Regions from separate parts of the Alteromonas sp. 5NS40-0096 genome, predicted to be linked through region 2. Evidence: predicted binding sites of a transcription regulator. Region 2 holds the regulator's gene; the other holds the start of a gene.
The links. Region 2 encodes LexA, which represses DNA repair genes until DNA is damaged. Its sites were predicted from a motif close to TACTGTATNNNNATACAGTA; they were not measured.
Positions count from the first base shown of each region.

Region 1: the regulator LexA is predicted to act here: its motif matches at 3,397-3,416, upstream of dinB (DNA polymerase IV).

Region 1 is NZ_BAAJLQ010000009.1:51,511-59,807, reverse strand. It holds gene AC27G9_RS19750 (amidohydrolase) at 1-901, shown strand, start outside; gene AC27G9_RS19745 (MBL fold metallo-hydrolase) at 970-1,821, opposite strand; gene AC27G9_RS19740 (DUF1653 domain-containing protein) at 1,957-2,187, opposite strand; gene dinB (DNA polymerase IV) at 2,310-3,386, opposite strand; gene AC27G9_RS19730 (CPBP family intramembrane glutamic endopeptidase) at 3,552-4,235, shown strand; gene AC27G9_RS19725 (TonB-dependent receptor plug domain-containing protein) at 4,314-6,392, shown strand; gene nqrM ((Na+)-NQR maturation NqrM) at 6,498-6,731, opposite strand; gene AC27G9_RS19715 (FAD:protein FMN transferase) at 6,741-7,724, opposite strand; gene nqrF (NADH:ubiquinone reductase (Na(+)-transporting) subunit F) at 7,825-8,297, opposite strand, start outside.
Region 2 is NZ_BAAJLQ010000004.1:98,477-106,773, forward strand. It holds gene ilvA (threonine ammonia-lyase, biosynthetic) at 1-963, shown strand, start outside; gene AC27G9_RS13005 (Kelch repeat-containing protein) at 988-1,989, opposite strand; gene plsB (glycerol-3-phosphate 1-O-acyltransferase PlsB) at 2,037-4,481, opposite strand; gene lexA (transcriptional repressor LexA) at 4,656-5,279, shown strand; gene coxB (cytochrome c oxidase subunit II) at 5,734-6,858, shown strand; gene ctaD (cytochrome c oxidase subunit I) at 6,870-8,297, shown strand, end outside.

The DNA.
Region 1 (8,297 bases), on a different contig from region 2:
GTTCTATCTCGCTCAAGCGGCACAGTCAAAGCTGCCGTTGCGCGTGTATGCCATGCTTAGTGCCACTGATCCTAATTTAAAAATGATGCTGGGCAATGGTATTGTTCGCAGCAACGATGACATGCTGTTTGTTCGCAGTGTTAAAGCTTATGGGGATGGCGCATTAGGCAGCCGTGGTGCTGCATTGATAAAACCTTACTCTGACGCTCCTCGCACTCATGGTTTACTGCTTACTCAACCAGAGGATATGGACGAACTCTACACTACGGTGTTGGGCTCAGGCTTCCAGCTTAACTATCACGCCATCGGTGATAGAGCGAACCGCCTAGCACTCGATGCCTTTGAAAGAACGTTTAAGACCATAGATGCAGATCATCTTCGCCACCGCATTGAGCACGCCCAAGTCATCAACGTAGACGACATCAAACGATTTGTTGCACTGGGTATTCTGCCGTCAATGCAACCAACTCATGCTACAAGTGATATGAATATGGCTGTGGCTCGAATTGGTAAAAATAGGATGGCAGGGGCATATGCTTGGAAAACCTTATTAGAGTCAGGTATTGCATTGCCGTTAGGCTCAGATTTCCCAGTGGAACTTGCCAATCCGTTTTATGGCCTTCACGCCGCTGTCACACGTCAAAATCGCGAAAACCAGCCAGTAAAAGGGTGGTATGAACACGAGGCGTTGACCATAGAACAAGCGTTCAAAGGTTTCACGTTGGATGCGGCATACGGTGGTCATATGGAAGACACCATTGGCAGTTTGGAACCGGGCAAATGGGCTGATTTTATCTTAGTTGATCAAGACATTTTCTCAGTGCCAGCAAGTGATATATGGAAAACTCACGTTATCCAAACATGGATTGCAGGGAATAAGGTCTTTGACGCCAATCAGTAGAATTTGAATTAACGCGTTTCGAAAAAAGCCACGTCAAAAACGTGGCTTTTTTACTATTGAAATGAAAACTAATAAAGCGTGCGAATCCAACGCTCTTCATTAATGAATTGCCAAGACCAGGCATCCCACTTTTCATCCAAGCCTATAGCTAACACTTCATCCAGAGTTTTGCCCTCTAATTTGAGCCCTTGTACATAAGCATGGGTGTTTTGAATCATGTTTAAGAACAACAGATAGTCTTGCTTAGTCGCCAGTGAGCCGTGACCTGGGATGATTTTAGTGTCATCGTCAATGCGGCTAATTATGGCACTGACTGACGCCATATAGCCCTCAACCGTTCCACCTGCCCCCAAGTCGATATAAGGAAAGGTGTCTTTAAAGAACAGGTCGCCAGTATGCACAACATTCGCGTTTTCAAACCAAACCGCACTGTCACCATCAGTGTGGCCAGCAAACAAATGGAAAACGTGAATAGTTTCGTCATTGAAATGAAACTTCAAACCATCTTGATAGGTCACAACGGGCAAAGCCGCTGGCACAGGTGTCTCGGCCGACGCCAAACGGATGCGCACATTTTCATGCGCAAAAATCGTTGAGCCGTGTTTTTCATTGAAAACGGCGTTACTACCGGTATGGTCACCGTGATAATGGGTGTTGATAATAAATTTCGGCGACCCGCTGCCAAGTTTATCTAGCTCAGCTGAAATTTTGTCAGCTAGCGGAGCAAATTGGTCATCGACGATAAGAATGCCATCTTTACCCGCCGATACACCGATATTTCCGCCTGCACCCACCAACATATGCACTGAGCCACTTACAGCTTGTGTATCGATTTCAACCCCTGCAAACCGATCGTCAGCCAGAGCGCTGTGAGAGAGTAACGCTGCCGCGATCACTAACCCACCAAGGGACTTTTTCATTGTTGTATTCCTTTCGTCTAGTGTGTTTTACATTGCGATTGTGTTAGCTCACGCAACAAGGTGTTGCGCACGAACCAACAAGTTGATGCTTTCGCGCCAACCTTGGTATGAGTATGAAGTACAACCTCTATTGGTTTACTTCATCTCTTCTACAAAGGCGAACCTCGGTATGGTTTTTCCGTCTTTTTCCACCGTTTCAATGAACATTTCATAAGGCCTTACCCACAATGCTCCTTCTCCATAAAGTGGACGATAAACGACAAGTTTTGATTCGTCTTCAGAGTGTGTTGCCACATCAATAACTTGATAGTCATTTCCTTTGTAGTGTCTATAACGACCGGGTTTAAGCAAAATAGATTCTCCCATTTAGTTCACGCTGGACAATTTTATGGCGGCTAACGCTTCATTGATGCAATAGTGGATGAACAAAGCCTAGCAATTCTACCTAAAACCACAAACAATCCGTACCTATGATACAAACGCTTTAGCTAGTGGTCCAAAGGCAGTGCGAGTTGCTCACTCACACTGTCTTGCGCCAAACCGACATGCACACCGACTAAGCGAATACCTCTGCCCCTCGCTCGCTCAAAGGCCTCTGCCAATAGCGGAGCAAACTGGTGCTCTTTATATACTGATTGGCGATGCTCTACTGTGGTTTGCTGGAAGTCACTGAACTTCAGTTTCACCCCGAGATGTTTAATCCGTGGCGGCTCGTCGCCTTCCTCAAGATTCAGATGTTTATACAACCGTTGTTGGAGCTGGGGAATGAGACGACACATGACGTCATCGCATGATGCGAGTGTATGAATATCTTCACTTAAAGTTCTTTCGACACCCACAGATTTGCGCTTTCTGTGAATAGACAATGCTCTCTCATCTACACCATGCGCTCTGTTCCAAAGATCTTTACCAAACTTCCCCATCAGCTTTTGCAGCCTTTCAAATGGATAGTGACGAATGTCGTCGCAGGTATAGAGCCCGTGATGATTCAGTTTTTGCAGCGACACTTTACCTACCCCTGGAATTTTCCCCAATGGCAAGGTTCTGACAAATTCATCAAGATTTTCTGGCGTAACGACGCACAAGCCATTGGGTTTGTTTTCGTCGCTGGCGATTTTAGCCACAAACTTACAAGGCGCGACACCGGCCGATGCCGTTAACCCAGTGACCTCAAAGATACGTCGGCGGATATCCTCGGCAATCAAAGTGGCACTGCCACCAAATTGCCTACAGTCAGATACGTCTAGGTAAGCTTCGTCTAGGGACAAAGGTTCGATTAAGTGAGTATATTCTTCAAAGATTTGCCGGATGCGTTTCGATTCGGTTTGGTAGACATCCATGCGCCCTTTAACCAAGACAAGATCTGGGCAAAGCCGCAAAGCATAGGCTGTCGCCATAGCGCTGCGCACACCGTATTTTCGCGCGGGATAATTGCACGTTGAGATAACCCCACGACGATCGACGCTGCCGCCAATAGCGATGGGGACATGTGTAAGCGCCGGATTGTCACGCATTTCGACAGCGGCATAAAAACAGTCCATATCGACGTGAATGATTTTGCGCATGACACCACCAAACTGTATATATATACATATATATCGAAATTCACGATAAAACGCAATTTTCCTTTCGAATTTAGCCAATTCTGGAAATTATGGGCTGCGAACCTCGTTCACTTGATTTACAGTAATAATCAATTGGCTCAGCCACTCAGCGCTAATAGAACTACTATGCAAACCCATAATCACTCCCCTCTGTACCGCGGGCTAGAAATGGCCTTACTGTTCATCGTACTACCACTGCTTCTGGCATTTAACCCTATCATTTACGTGAGTTTAGCGCTGGTTGCTAGTGCCCTAATTTACATCGCGTTTATCAGCAGAGGCATTTGGGGAAGTGGTAGTTGGAAAGCCATGTTTAAGGCCGCTAAAAATGCGTTTAGTCTGTCCCAAAACAAATGGGGGGGAAGCCCCATGGTTTTGCGGTTTGCTGTGATGTTCAGTGTGTTTGCTATCGGTTCTAGCGCGTTTGTTTGGTACACCATGCCAGATGATTTTTTTCATGTGGTGATAAACAATACCCTTTTGTGGTTTTTCATCTCGCTGTTTTACAGTGTTTTCTCCGTGCTACCACAAGAGTTCCTGTATCGCGTTTATTTTATTGAGCGCTATGGCGACCTCATTCGTCATCGAGGCACGCTCATTTTGCTAAATGCTAGCCTATTTTGCATTGCGCATGTGATGTTCTTTAATCATTTAGTGCTGTTGTTGACGTTCTGTGGAGGGCTGCTGTTCTCCTATACCTATTTGCGCACGCGTTCTTTCATCGTTGTTTCTGTTGAGCACAGCTTTTATGGGCTTTGGTTGTATACGGTTGGCATGGGAGCCATGTTGGCGTTTCCGTCTGGCACATAAAGCATATTGCCGTTATATTTAAACTATGATTATGTCAATGATGCAGATTGACCCATAACAGGCTGGCACAAAATAATAATGAAAGTTCCGATATCCGCTCTTTTACTCGGTTGTTCCGTCTCCCTAGCATCAGCAGAAGAAGCGGGGAAACTTGATGAATTACTGGCGATGAGCTTAGAGGAAATTCTGCAAGTTGAAGTCGCGACAGGCACAACGAAAGAGCTCGCTGATGTTCCCGCCATTGTTTCTGTCATCACCTCTGAAGAAATCGCACTGACCGGTGCTAGAAACCTGTCCGAGGCGTTAGAACAAATTCCCGGGCTTCACATTATGCCGTCAATTAACCGATTGACGCCCTTGATTGCCATTCGAGGGATTTTTACCGACAGTACACCACAAGTATTGGTCATGATTGATGGCGTTGAAACCTCGGAACTCACGGCGTTATCCGTCCCCTATTCATTCTATTACCCAGTCAATGCCATAGATCGCATAGAAGTGATTCGAGGCCCAGGTTCAGCCGTTTACGGCGCAGATGCATTCAGTGGTGTCATCAATATCATCACCAAAACGGCAAAAGAGGCCAATTCAGTGGATGCGGGGCTCAGAGTTGGATCATTTGACGCCGTCGAAGCTTGGGTCAACAGCACTTGGGTAAATGATAAGTTTAAGGCCGCATTGTCGGTCACCGCTGAGTCTCAGAACAACGATGACAATAGGATCACGCCTTATGGTGTGATGAAGCGCAATCGCGACATGCACAATATTCATCTGAATATGTCCTATGAAGGCTTCACTTTTAATAACTGGTTTTGGCGTTCAGAGCAGTTTATGGGGGTAGGCGCTGGTATTTTTGCCAATGATTTTGATTTGGATGTTATGCAAAATTGGCATTCACAGCTGAGTTGGCAAGGCAGTTTGTCAGAAAACCTCGAAGGCCAATTTGATATCGCGGCAACAAAAGCGGTTTATGAAGCATCGTTTCAGCTGTTCCCTGCGGGTATTTGGCCCGTCGGCGCTGATGGAAATATCTTTCTGCCACCATTCACACCAGTGAATTTCCCCGATGGCGTCATCGGTCAACCCGGAGGCACGACGAATCGAGTCCAATACAATACAGCGTTGATTTACTCGGCGTTTGAGAATCACAGAATTCGCCTTGGATTTGGTGGTGAACACGCTGAGCTCACTGATGTTAACGAAACGAAAAATTTTGGCCCGGGCATTCTGGATACTGCGAATTTACCGGCTGACCTGATTAGCCAGACTATTGTTGATGTGAGTAATACTGATTTTGTTTATACGCCAAACTACGAGAGAGATATCTGGTATGTATCAGTTCAAGATGAATTCAAAGTCAGCGAAAAGCTCGAAGTAACAGCAGGGCTTCGCTATGACCACTACTCTGATTTTGGTTCTACCACTAATCCGCGATTAGCAATGGTATATAACGCATCAGACACCTTCTCGACAAAGCTGATGTTTGGCACGGCATTCAGGGCCCCCAAAGTGGCTGAGTTAGCTTTCATCAATAACCCCACTACATTGGGGAACCCGAACTTAGCGCCTGAAAAAATCCAAACAATTGAAGTCGCTTTTGGCTACCACCCTAACAAGAACTTCAAAAGTAACCTCAATATCTTCAGCTATCAGTCCGAAGACCTTATCCAATTAGACCAAACTTTTACTTATCAAAATATTGGCGAGTTGGACGGCACTGGCGCAGAAATCGAATTAGATTGGCAAGCGACCGAAGCGTTGGTGATAAGGGCAAATGCCTCTTGGTTGGAAACTGAACAACCTCTAATGGATGGAGAAAAAGAGCGAGTACCAGGGTTTACCGCCTATTTTGACGTTCGCTACCAAGTGTCTGAAAACCTCGTATTTACAACCCAAAGCTATGTCATTACCGACCGCAAGCGCCAAGTTGGAGATACGCGCCCAGAAGCCGATGATTACACGCAAACAGACATCAATTTGTTATGGCAACCAAATGACGATTGGGATCTTTCGGCGGGCGTAAAAAACGTGTTCAATGACCAAATCGTTGAGCCCGTACCTAACTCCGCACTGTTTGCCCTAGGCCTCGGTTTCCCCGACGACTACCCGATGCTAAGTCGCAACATTTTCGTTTCCGCCGTTTATCACTTCGATTAACCCGCGATTCACGAGACAGCAATTGGCAACGTAAACTGCGGCGTTACCAGACGACATTTCTCTACATAAAAAAGGCCTTCTTAAAGGCCTTTTTGCTGTTTAAATTTACAAAATTTGATTTTGCTTCCACTCGGCGAGTTTTTTCTCTCGAGCGGCTTCTTTTTCCATGCGCATTTTTTTGCGATCACACGGTTCTGGGCAATCACAGGCTTTTTCGATGCCCAAGGCTCCAAGGCCTCCGCAACTGCCTGAAATCGTTTTGCGTTGAACCATATAGCCAACGGCCATCGCCGCCACCATAATCAAAAAAAACGCGAATGCTAAGATAAATGTAGACATAACTGCCCTCTACTCATAAACCGTAACCAATTCTTGGAATTGGCTCGTTTGATACTCTTCGAACTCTTCGCCATTATAGCGTATTAACAAGGCTGCCAGCGAGGATTCTTCCGCTAGCTTTTTCGCCTCATCCCAGCCCATGACATTAAACGCCGTAGCAAGACCATCTGCCGTCATAGAAGACGGGTGAATGACAGCCACAGACACCAAGTCGTGCCCAATGGGTTTACCCGTTCTAGGATCAATAAGATGAGAATAACGCACACCGTCTTCTTCGAAATAGTTTCGATAATCTCCTGACGTCGCTATGGCATTGTCACCGATCGCGATAAGCTTCTGAACGGCGCGTTCAGTGCTGAGTGGTTTCTCGATAGCAATAATCCAATGATTGCCATCACCTCTCACCCCTTTCACCCGCATTTCGCCACCAATCTCTACGAGATAATTCTCGATGTCATGGCCTTCGAGCAACGCCGCCAATTGATCTACCCCGTACCCCTTAGCAATCGTTGACAAATCGACGTAAAGCATTGGGTGGCGCTTAATCAGCGTATTTCCTCGAACGGTGAGTTTATCTAAACCCACATAATCGCGAATCGACGCGATGGTTTCTTGAGTTGGGATTTTCTCTGGCCGCTTAGTCGGCCCAAATCCCCATAGGTTGACCAACGGGCCAACGGTGACATCAAGTACACCATGGCTAAATTCCCCCAAGCGTATCGCTTCCTCGACAACAACTCTCGTTTCTTCTGACACCGCAAACGGTGTATCGAAACGATTTTGGTTGAATCGGGATAACTCTGACGTAGGGTCATACGTCGACATTAACTTATTAATTACAATAAGGCGCTGTTCAATTTCATCATCCAATCTATCAATTGGACCTGATTGCCCTACCACGTATTTCACATTGTATGTTGTACCCATGGTTTTACCCTGGATGTGTACAACCTGTTTTGGTGCATTGCCACATGCCACCAGTACAACCAACATCAAAGACAGTAAGGATATCTTCAAGGTTTGCAACACGACACTCCCCTGTGTTTAACAAAAAAGGGGCATTAAGCCCCTTTTACATTCAAACTTGATTTGATTAACCGCCGAAGTCATCCAACAGGATATTTTCGTCTTCAACACCCAAGTCTTTAAGCATGTTGATTACTGCGGCGTTCATCATAGGTGGCCCACACATGTAGAACTCACAGTCTTCTGGCGCAGGGTGATCCTTCAGGTAGTTTTCTAGCAATACCTGGTGGATAAAGCCTGTGTAACCTTCCCAATTGTCCTCAGGTTGAGGGTCGGAAAGTGCCACATGCCATTTAAAGTTGTCATTCTCATCTTGCAGCATATCGAAATCTTCAACATAGAACATTTCGCGAAGTGAACGAGCACCGTACCAGAATGAAATCTTACGCTCAGTCTTAATGCGACGAAGTTGATCAAAAATATGCGAACGCATAGGCGCCATACCTGCACCACCGCCAACAAAGACCATTTCCGCTTCAGTTTCTTTCGCGAAGAACTCACCAAATGGACCAGAAATCGTAGCACTATCACCCTCTTTAA
Region 2 (8,297 bases):
GCGGTTTATCTCAAACAGATTAAACCGAGCATTAAGCTCATTGCCGTTGAGTCTGAAGAGTCAGCTTGTTTTAAAGCGGCGTTGGCCAAAGGTGAGCCGACACCACTAGACAGCGTGGGTATTTTTGCTGACGGTGTCGCGGTTAAGCTAATGGGGAGCGAAACATTCCGCCTTTGCCAAGCGTATTTAGATGACGTGATTACCGTCAATAACGATGAAATCTGTGCCGCCATCAAAGATATTTTCGACGATACCCGTGTTATTGCTGAGCCTGCTGGGGCACTGTCAGTCGCAGCAATTCGCAAATACGTGAAAGCGAATGACGTAAAAGGTCTCAACCTCGGCGGGATTCTGTGTGGCGCAAATATCAACTTCCATACACTGAGATATGTCTCGGAACGTTGTGAATTAGGTGAACAAAAAGAAGCGGTCTTTGCGGTCAAAATTCCCGAGAGAAAAGGGGCGTTTAAGCAGTTTTGTGAATGCCTTGGCGGTAAAACCATTACCGAGTTCAACTATCGGTATTCGAGCGATAGTGAAGCGCATATTTTTGTTGGCGTGAAGTTAAAAGGTGGTATGGCTGAATATCACGCATTAACGGATGAATTGGGGTCGAAGGGTTACGCGTGTTTTGATCTGTCGGACAATGAATTGGCTAAGCTGCATGTGAGACATATGGTCGGTGGCCGACCGCCCTCTATCATCAATGAGACGGTATTGAGCTTTGAGTTTCCCGAATACCCCGGGGCCTTACTCAATTTCCTCAATACGCTCGGCGAGCTTTGGAATATTACTTTGTTTCACTATCGGAATCACGGTGCGGCGGAAGGCTTAGTGCTAGCGGGATTCGAAGTCCCCCCACAGAGCCGTAGCGAGTTTGAATCACATCTCAATGCGCTAAATTATGAGTATCAGGATGTTTCTTCAAACCCGGCCTATCAATTTTTCTTATCAAATCATTAGGGCAACATGACCGAGAAATAGCAGCTAATTAGCTGCTATTTCTAAATCCGCATAGCGAAATTTTTGAATTTTGTTGACGGGTCCAGCGGCTAACGAAATGAGTCCGCCAACAAGATAGATATGATTGTTATAGGATATCGCTTCTGCATGCCTTACCCCGGTAAAGTCTAGAGATAGTTCTCGCCACTCATTGGTAGCAAAATCAAATTCCATTACTTGGTCTGTAAACTCGTATGCACCAAAGGTGTATAGTTTGTTTTTGATAACAGCTGTTGCATGTGCACTCACTGGCTTAGGTGGTGGTGGCATTGGGGACCATTCGTTGGCTTTTGAATCTAATTTTTCAAACACCGCCATCGCCTTGTTCTGGTCGTATCCTCCCACAACGTACATGTCGTTTTTATAGTTCACCGCACTGGTTGCTTTTGCCGCAAGCATTGAGGGGCCAGATAGCCACTGATTACTATTGGTGTCTAAAACAGCGACGAGTTTGGTCGACTTGAGCGCTTTTTGGTGGCGACCTTTTGCTGCCAAATAATCGCCGCCAACAATAAAGATTTCATTACCGATAGCTACGCCAGTATTTTGAGTGGTAGCGGCGTGAAGTTTGGGTCCAAATGTGACTTCCATGGTGCGAATGTTAAGCATCTCAACGCGTTGCTCCATATTCATTCTAGAACGTTTGTTTAACGACTCGCCACCGACAATGTAAATGGTGTCTTTGCCATCATAAATGGCGCTATGGTAACGTCGAGGGATGAGTGAGATCGGCAGTTTAACCACATTGCCCGTATCCAGGTCGATTTGTTCTACCGTTCCCAATAGACCGCGAAAACCGGTACCTCCGAAAACATAGAGTTGATTGCCAACCTTGGCCGTTGCCATGCCATAGCGGGATTCATTCATCTCAATAATTTGTGAAGTATTACTGAGGTTTTCGTCTAGTGAGTGGGTCGTGGTTTGGCACGCAGTGGCGCCAAGAAATGAAAACAACGCCACAATGTAGGCTTTAAATAAGTTATTCATAACCGTCCTTGTTGTTGATGGGGTGACCTCATGTCACCCCGAGTCGATTAGTTTAACTCAACTTTCTCCAAGTGTTGAGCTATCTCTGGCCAAACGAGCGCCATTACATCTTGACGCAGTCCTTGGCTTTCTTCCGTCGCTTTCAAACTACCATCTTGGGTTTGATCTAGCCAGTGGTTGTCTTTAAGTGCAGAAATAAACGATGACAGCACATTTTTGTCGTAAAACTCTGGTGAGTTTAGGCCATACAGCTTCGATAGACGTTCGGCAACTTTACGGCTCGTTTTTTCCAATGTGCCTCGGCTCATCGCTCCCTCTTTTTCCAGTATGGTCAATACAACACCGTAACGTTGTAGTGTGTCCTGAATACTGCGGCTGAGTAGCCAAGCGGAATGGAAATGAACACTTTGTGCGTCGGGCGCTGCAAGCTTTCTACCTTTTTGCTGAATCAAGCCAATCTCTTTCATCGCGCTAACCAGCTGATCTGTGTACTTGAGCGCTTCGTCTTGGCTCATGTACATGAACAATTCTTTTTGTAGCAGTGGGTATAACGCACTGACCAATTGCAGTAACTTGCCCTTTTCTATGCCATTGTGAGCAAAAATGGCGCTCATAACCAAACTCGGCAACGCAAACAAGTGCAGGATATTGTTGCGGTAATAGGTCAGGTAAACTGCTCCCATTCCCTGTGCTTCAATGACTTTGCCATAATTGTCTTCAGTGACATTTAAACGCTTCAGTGCCAGCGTCGAGTCAAGCAACGCTTTTGCATCCTGCTCGGGTAACGTGGCATCGCTGCTGTACGGCGCGGTTTTCAGCAGTGAGAGATAATCATCGATAGCCTGTACTAGCTCACCTTCGCTCATCGCGCGGGTTTTTGACGACAAAAGACACAACGCTGTTAGCGCCATCCCGTTAACGGCCGCCGCCTTGTTTACGTTCAGCATCACAGTATTGGCAAGCTCGTTGACTGTCGGCGTCAGCCAGGCAGGCTTTTTATCCGGTTCTTGACTGACGGCATCGCGCCACTCAGGTACCTGCTTTTCGAGAAAATGGTTAAGTTGCACCGGTTCGCCGAAGTTGACAAAGCCGTGCCCGTAATTCTTGAGTTTTCTAATCGCCGAAAAAATCTGTGCCGGCGACTCTTTTTGCTTCGACTTGCCTTTCAGCTCTTTGAGATAGCTTTTGACTTCCATGACATGCTCGTAGCCAATGTAAACAGGCACGATACTCACAGGACGGTTTACGCCTTTGATAAGTGCTTGTAAGGTCATTGCTAACATGCCTGTTTTGGGTGGAATAATACGCCCTGTTCGGCTTCTACCGCCTTCGGGATAATATTTTACCGAATACCCTTTGTTAAAAAGCAGCTCAAGGTATTCACGGAATACGGCAGTATAGAGTTTGTTTCCAGCGAAACTGCGGCGCAAAAAGAAGGCTCCCGCGCGTCTGAATATCTTGCCAACAGGCCAAAAATTGAGGTTAATACCTGCTGCAATATGTGGAGTCACCATACCTTCGTGATAGATGACGTAGGTCAACAACAGATAGTCCATGTGGCTGCGGTGACAGGGCACATAGATGATCTCATGACCGTTTTGTGCGAGTTCTCGGATTCGTTCTGCATGACCTACGCTAATGCCGTTGTAAATTTTGTTCCAAATCCGAGTGAGAATCCGGTCGCCGAATCGAATCAGGCCCTCTCGGTAGTCTCCTGCGACTTCTTCAATATAACCTTTTGCTTTTTCCCTGGCCTTTTCAGGACTGATTTTTCGAGAAGCGGCTTCATCTTTCAAAGCCTTCTTGACCATTTCCGAACCCAACACAGCATTGTGTAACTCTTGCCGCTCTAATAGTGTTGGACCTGTCATTCCTTGGCGTTTTCTTTGAAAGTGAGTGCTCGCTACACGAACTAGCTTGTGGGCGATTTTCTGATCGCTACCGTGCTGGTTAGCCATTTCGCGAGTGGATACCGCTTTACTAAAGCTGATGAAGTTATCTCGACCTAAAAACAGCACGATAAACAATTTGCGTAGCCAACTTGGCGCAGCATTATCGGCGATTAAGTCACCGAAACCCGGCTTGCCTTTGTCTGGTGCCCTGCCCCAAGAAATGAAAACAGGGACGATCTGCATATCCATTTCTGGATAGTCTCGATGAACGTGAAAAAGTTGAGTAAATGCTGATTCAATGCCCGTGTCTTGCGGTGTGCGGTTGAACAAGGGTTGGGTTTTGCGCAAAAACAGGGTTGAAGGGTGTTCTTGGCCATTGAGAGAGAGAGTTTTAGTCGGGTCAGGCAGACCAAGAGATTGTGCCGTCATTTTAACGGCTAAGTGGTCTGTGACAGAGTCAGACGGTAAAAGGTATAAAATAGGTTTAGATTTATCTATACCCAATTCGGTCTCTACATTCGCCGGAATACTGTGGGCTCGAACTAACCATTTCACTGGATAATGAAACACCGACAGTAGTGCTTTACGCGTCCACGACATCAATCTGTTTTCCTGTTATTTAAAGAATCGCATGTATTTTATCATGATTTAAAAAGTGTAGGCGTTTTCACAAAAACAAATCTGTATATTGCAAGTAAATGTGTCTGTACTTTATTGATCTTTGACATCAACTGTATATACTGCCAGTTAACTGTATAGAAAAACAGGCTGTTTATGCGTCCACTTACCCCCAGACAAGAAGAAGTGCTTAATCTCATCAAAACGACCATGCAAGAGACGGGCATGCCGCCTACTCGTGCTGAAATTGCTCGTCAGTTGGGATTTCGATCTGCGAACGCCGCAGAAGAACACTTAAAAGCGTTGGCGCGAAAAGGTGTAATTGAAATTTTACCGGGCACGTCTCGTGGCATTAAATTAAACATTCCACTTGATGATACAGAAGAGGAACATGGACTGCCGTTAATTGGGCGTGTTGCCGCTGGGGAGCCTATTCTTGCACAAGAGCACGTCGAGTCTCACTATAAAGTCGACCCCCAACTGTTCTCTCCACAGGCTGATTTTCTACTTCGTGTCAGTGGGATGAGTATGAAGGATATTGGCATACTCGATGGAGATTTGCTCGCCGTGCACAAAACCACTGATGTCCACAATGGACAGGTTGTTGTCGCTCGAGTCGATGAGGACGTCACGGTGAAGCGCCTAGAAAAACGCGGCCGAGAGGTGCTGTTACACGCAGAAAATGAAGAATTTTCGCCGATCAAAGTGGACTTGGCATCCGAGCCATTCTCGATTGAAGGCATTGCGGTTGGTGTGATTCGCAATGCGGATTGGATGTAAGGATAAATGTCATCTTTGAGGGTTATCTAATATCATAGTTAACCCTTGCTCCTCTTTATTTATAATCACTTTTCTATATTAAAAACCTCAACATTTACGCTTCTTAACCTATTTATTTATATAAACGGCTACATTCACGGCCTTTAAAATCCTCTTTGCACCATTTTGGGTGATTTAATATCCACTATTTTTTTGCGTCTTCTCGCTAACTAAATATCAAAGTTGTTTAAAAAACAACCTGTTGCTCATGTATTGTGCAAATGGCACTAGACTATTGTTTGAATTTGGGTAATTCTTATACAGATGTTAACAAAACAATAACAAAGATGTTTAATTGCATTTACAGTTCGTGGTGTAAAAAACATCAATCAAGACGATTCAGCAGACTTGTCTAGGGCGGAGGTGTTGAGTGACAAAACTCTCGAAAAGCATTAACAAACTGTGGGTGGCACTGATAGCTTGGTGTGTATCTACATTCGTTGTAGCGGCAGATACCGGGGGAGCGTCTGGTGTGTCAGATCTCAATCTGAGACGCGGGGCGACAGACATTAGTAATCAAGTTTACGATCTTCACATGCTAATGTTCATTATCTGTGTCGTTATTGGCGTGCTTGTCTTTGGCGCCATGTTCATTTCTATGTACTTGCATCGCAAATCTCGCGGCGCGAAACCAGCCAATTTCCATGAAAACGTTAAGGTAGAAATCGCTTGGACGGTGGTGCCATTTTTGATTCTCATCTTTATGGCAGTGCCTGCAGCGCGAACGTTGATTGCAATGGAAGACACGACGGAAGCCGATATCACAGTCGTTGTGACCGGTTCACAGTGGAAATGGCATTACAAATACATGGATAGCGAAGTGGAATATTACTCGCTCATGGCTACCCAACGTGAACAAATTGAAAACAAGTGGGACAAAGGTGAAAACTACCTGCTTGAGGTAGACCGCCCGCTTGTCATTCCTACCGGTAAGAAAGTTCGCTTTTTGATTACATCTGACGACGTCATCCATTCATGGTGGGTGCCTGACTTTGCGGTGAAAAAAGACGCCAACCCTGGATTTATCAATGAAGCTTGGACGAAAGTCAATGAGCCGGGCATCTATCGTGGGCAGTGTGCGGAGCTTTGCGGTAAAGACCACGGTTTCATGCCTGTTGTTGTCATCGCGAAAGCACCAGCGGAATACGACGCATGGATGGCTGAGCAGGAAGATATTCGCCGTCGCGCAAAAGAAGAAGAACAACGCTTGCTCGCGATGAATATGTCGATGGACGAGTTAATGGCAGAAGGAGAACGCGTATACAACGCTACTTGTGCCGCTTGCCACATGCCAAACGGCGAGGGTCTTCAAGGCGTGTTCCCTGCACTTAAAGGTAGTTCGATGGTAATGACTGACATCGAAGGACACATAGACATCGTATTAAACGGCAAGAGCGGTACGGCAATGCAAGCATTTGGAAAAATGTTAAGTCTCAAAGAAGTTGCGGCTGTTGTTACTTATGAGCGAAATGCTTGGGGTAACAACACAGGTGACATTGTTCAACCTAAAGACGTCAACGCCGTCGCAACTGGTAACTAGGAGCGCTTATTATGACTAAAGCGACAGATACTATCGCTCAAGATGCGGTTGCTGATCATCACGACGATCATCACGAACATCACATACCCAAAGGTATTACCCGTTGGTTGTTTACAACTAACCACAAAGATATTGGCACGCTATATCTATGGTTTGCCTTCATTATGTTCCTCACTGGTGGTGCAATGGCTATGGTCATTCGCGCTGAACTATTCCAGCCAGGTTTACAGATTGTTGACCCAAATTTCTTTAACCAGATGACGACGGTTCATGGCCTGATCATGGTTTTTGGAGCCGTCATGCCTGCCTTCACTGGTTTGGCTAACTGGCTTGTACCTCTCATGATCGGGGCGCCAGACATGGCGTTACCAAGAATGAACAACTGGAGCTTCTGGATTCTGCCTTTTGCCTTCTTGATTTTGTTGTCATCGCTTTTCATGGAAGGTGGCGGTCCTGCATTCGGCTGGACATTTTACGCACCGTTGTCGACGACTTACAGTGGCGATAGCACAGCATTGTTTGTGTTCTCTGTTCACATTATGGGTATTTCTTCGATCATGGGCGCGATCAACGTTATCGTTACTATCTTCAACATGCGTGCGCCGGGTATGACATGGATGAAGATGCCGTTATTTGTTTGGACTTGGTTGATAACCGCTTTCTTATTGATAGCAGTTATGCCAGTACTTGCTGGCGCTGTTACCATGGTACTGACTGATAAATTCTTCGGCACCAGTTTCTTCGATGCTGCTGGTGGTGGCGACCCGGTAATGTTCCAACATATATTCTGGTTCTTCGGTCACCCTGAAGTTTACATCATGATTTTGCCCGCATTTGGCATTATCTCGCAAATCGTACCGACCTTCTCGCGCAAAAAGCTATTTGGCTACGCCTCGATGGTCTATGCCACCGCGTCCATTGCGGGTTTGTCCTTCATTGTCTGGGCTCACCACATGTTCACGACGGGTATGCCTCTGGCGGCTGAGATGTTCTTCATGTTTGCCACAATGTTGATATCGGTGCCAACAGGCGTAAAAGTGTTTAACTGGGTAGCTACGATGTGGCGAGGGTCTATGACCTTCGAGATTCCCATGATGTTCGCTATCGCCTTTATTGTGCTTTTCACTATTGGTGGTCTGTCTGGCCTGATGCTTGCGATAACGCCGGTGGATTTCCAATATCACGATACCTACTTTGTTGTGGCGCATTTCCACTATGTACTGGTAACGGGTGCGGTCTTCTCAATCATGGCTGCGGTTTACTACTGGTTGCCCAAGTGGACAGGGCGCATGTTTGATATCACATTAGCTAAGTGGCATTTCTGGTGTTCGTTGATATCGGTCAATGTGCTGTTCTTCCCAATGCACTTCGTTGGGTTGGCGGGCATGCCACGCCGTATTCCAGATTACGCATTGCAGTTCGCTGACTTCAATAAATGG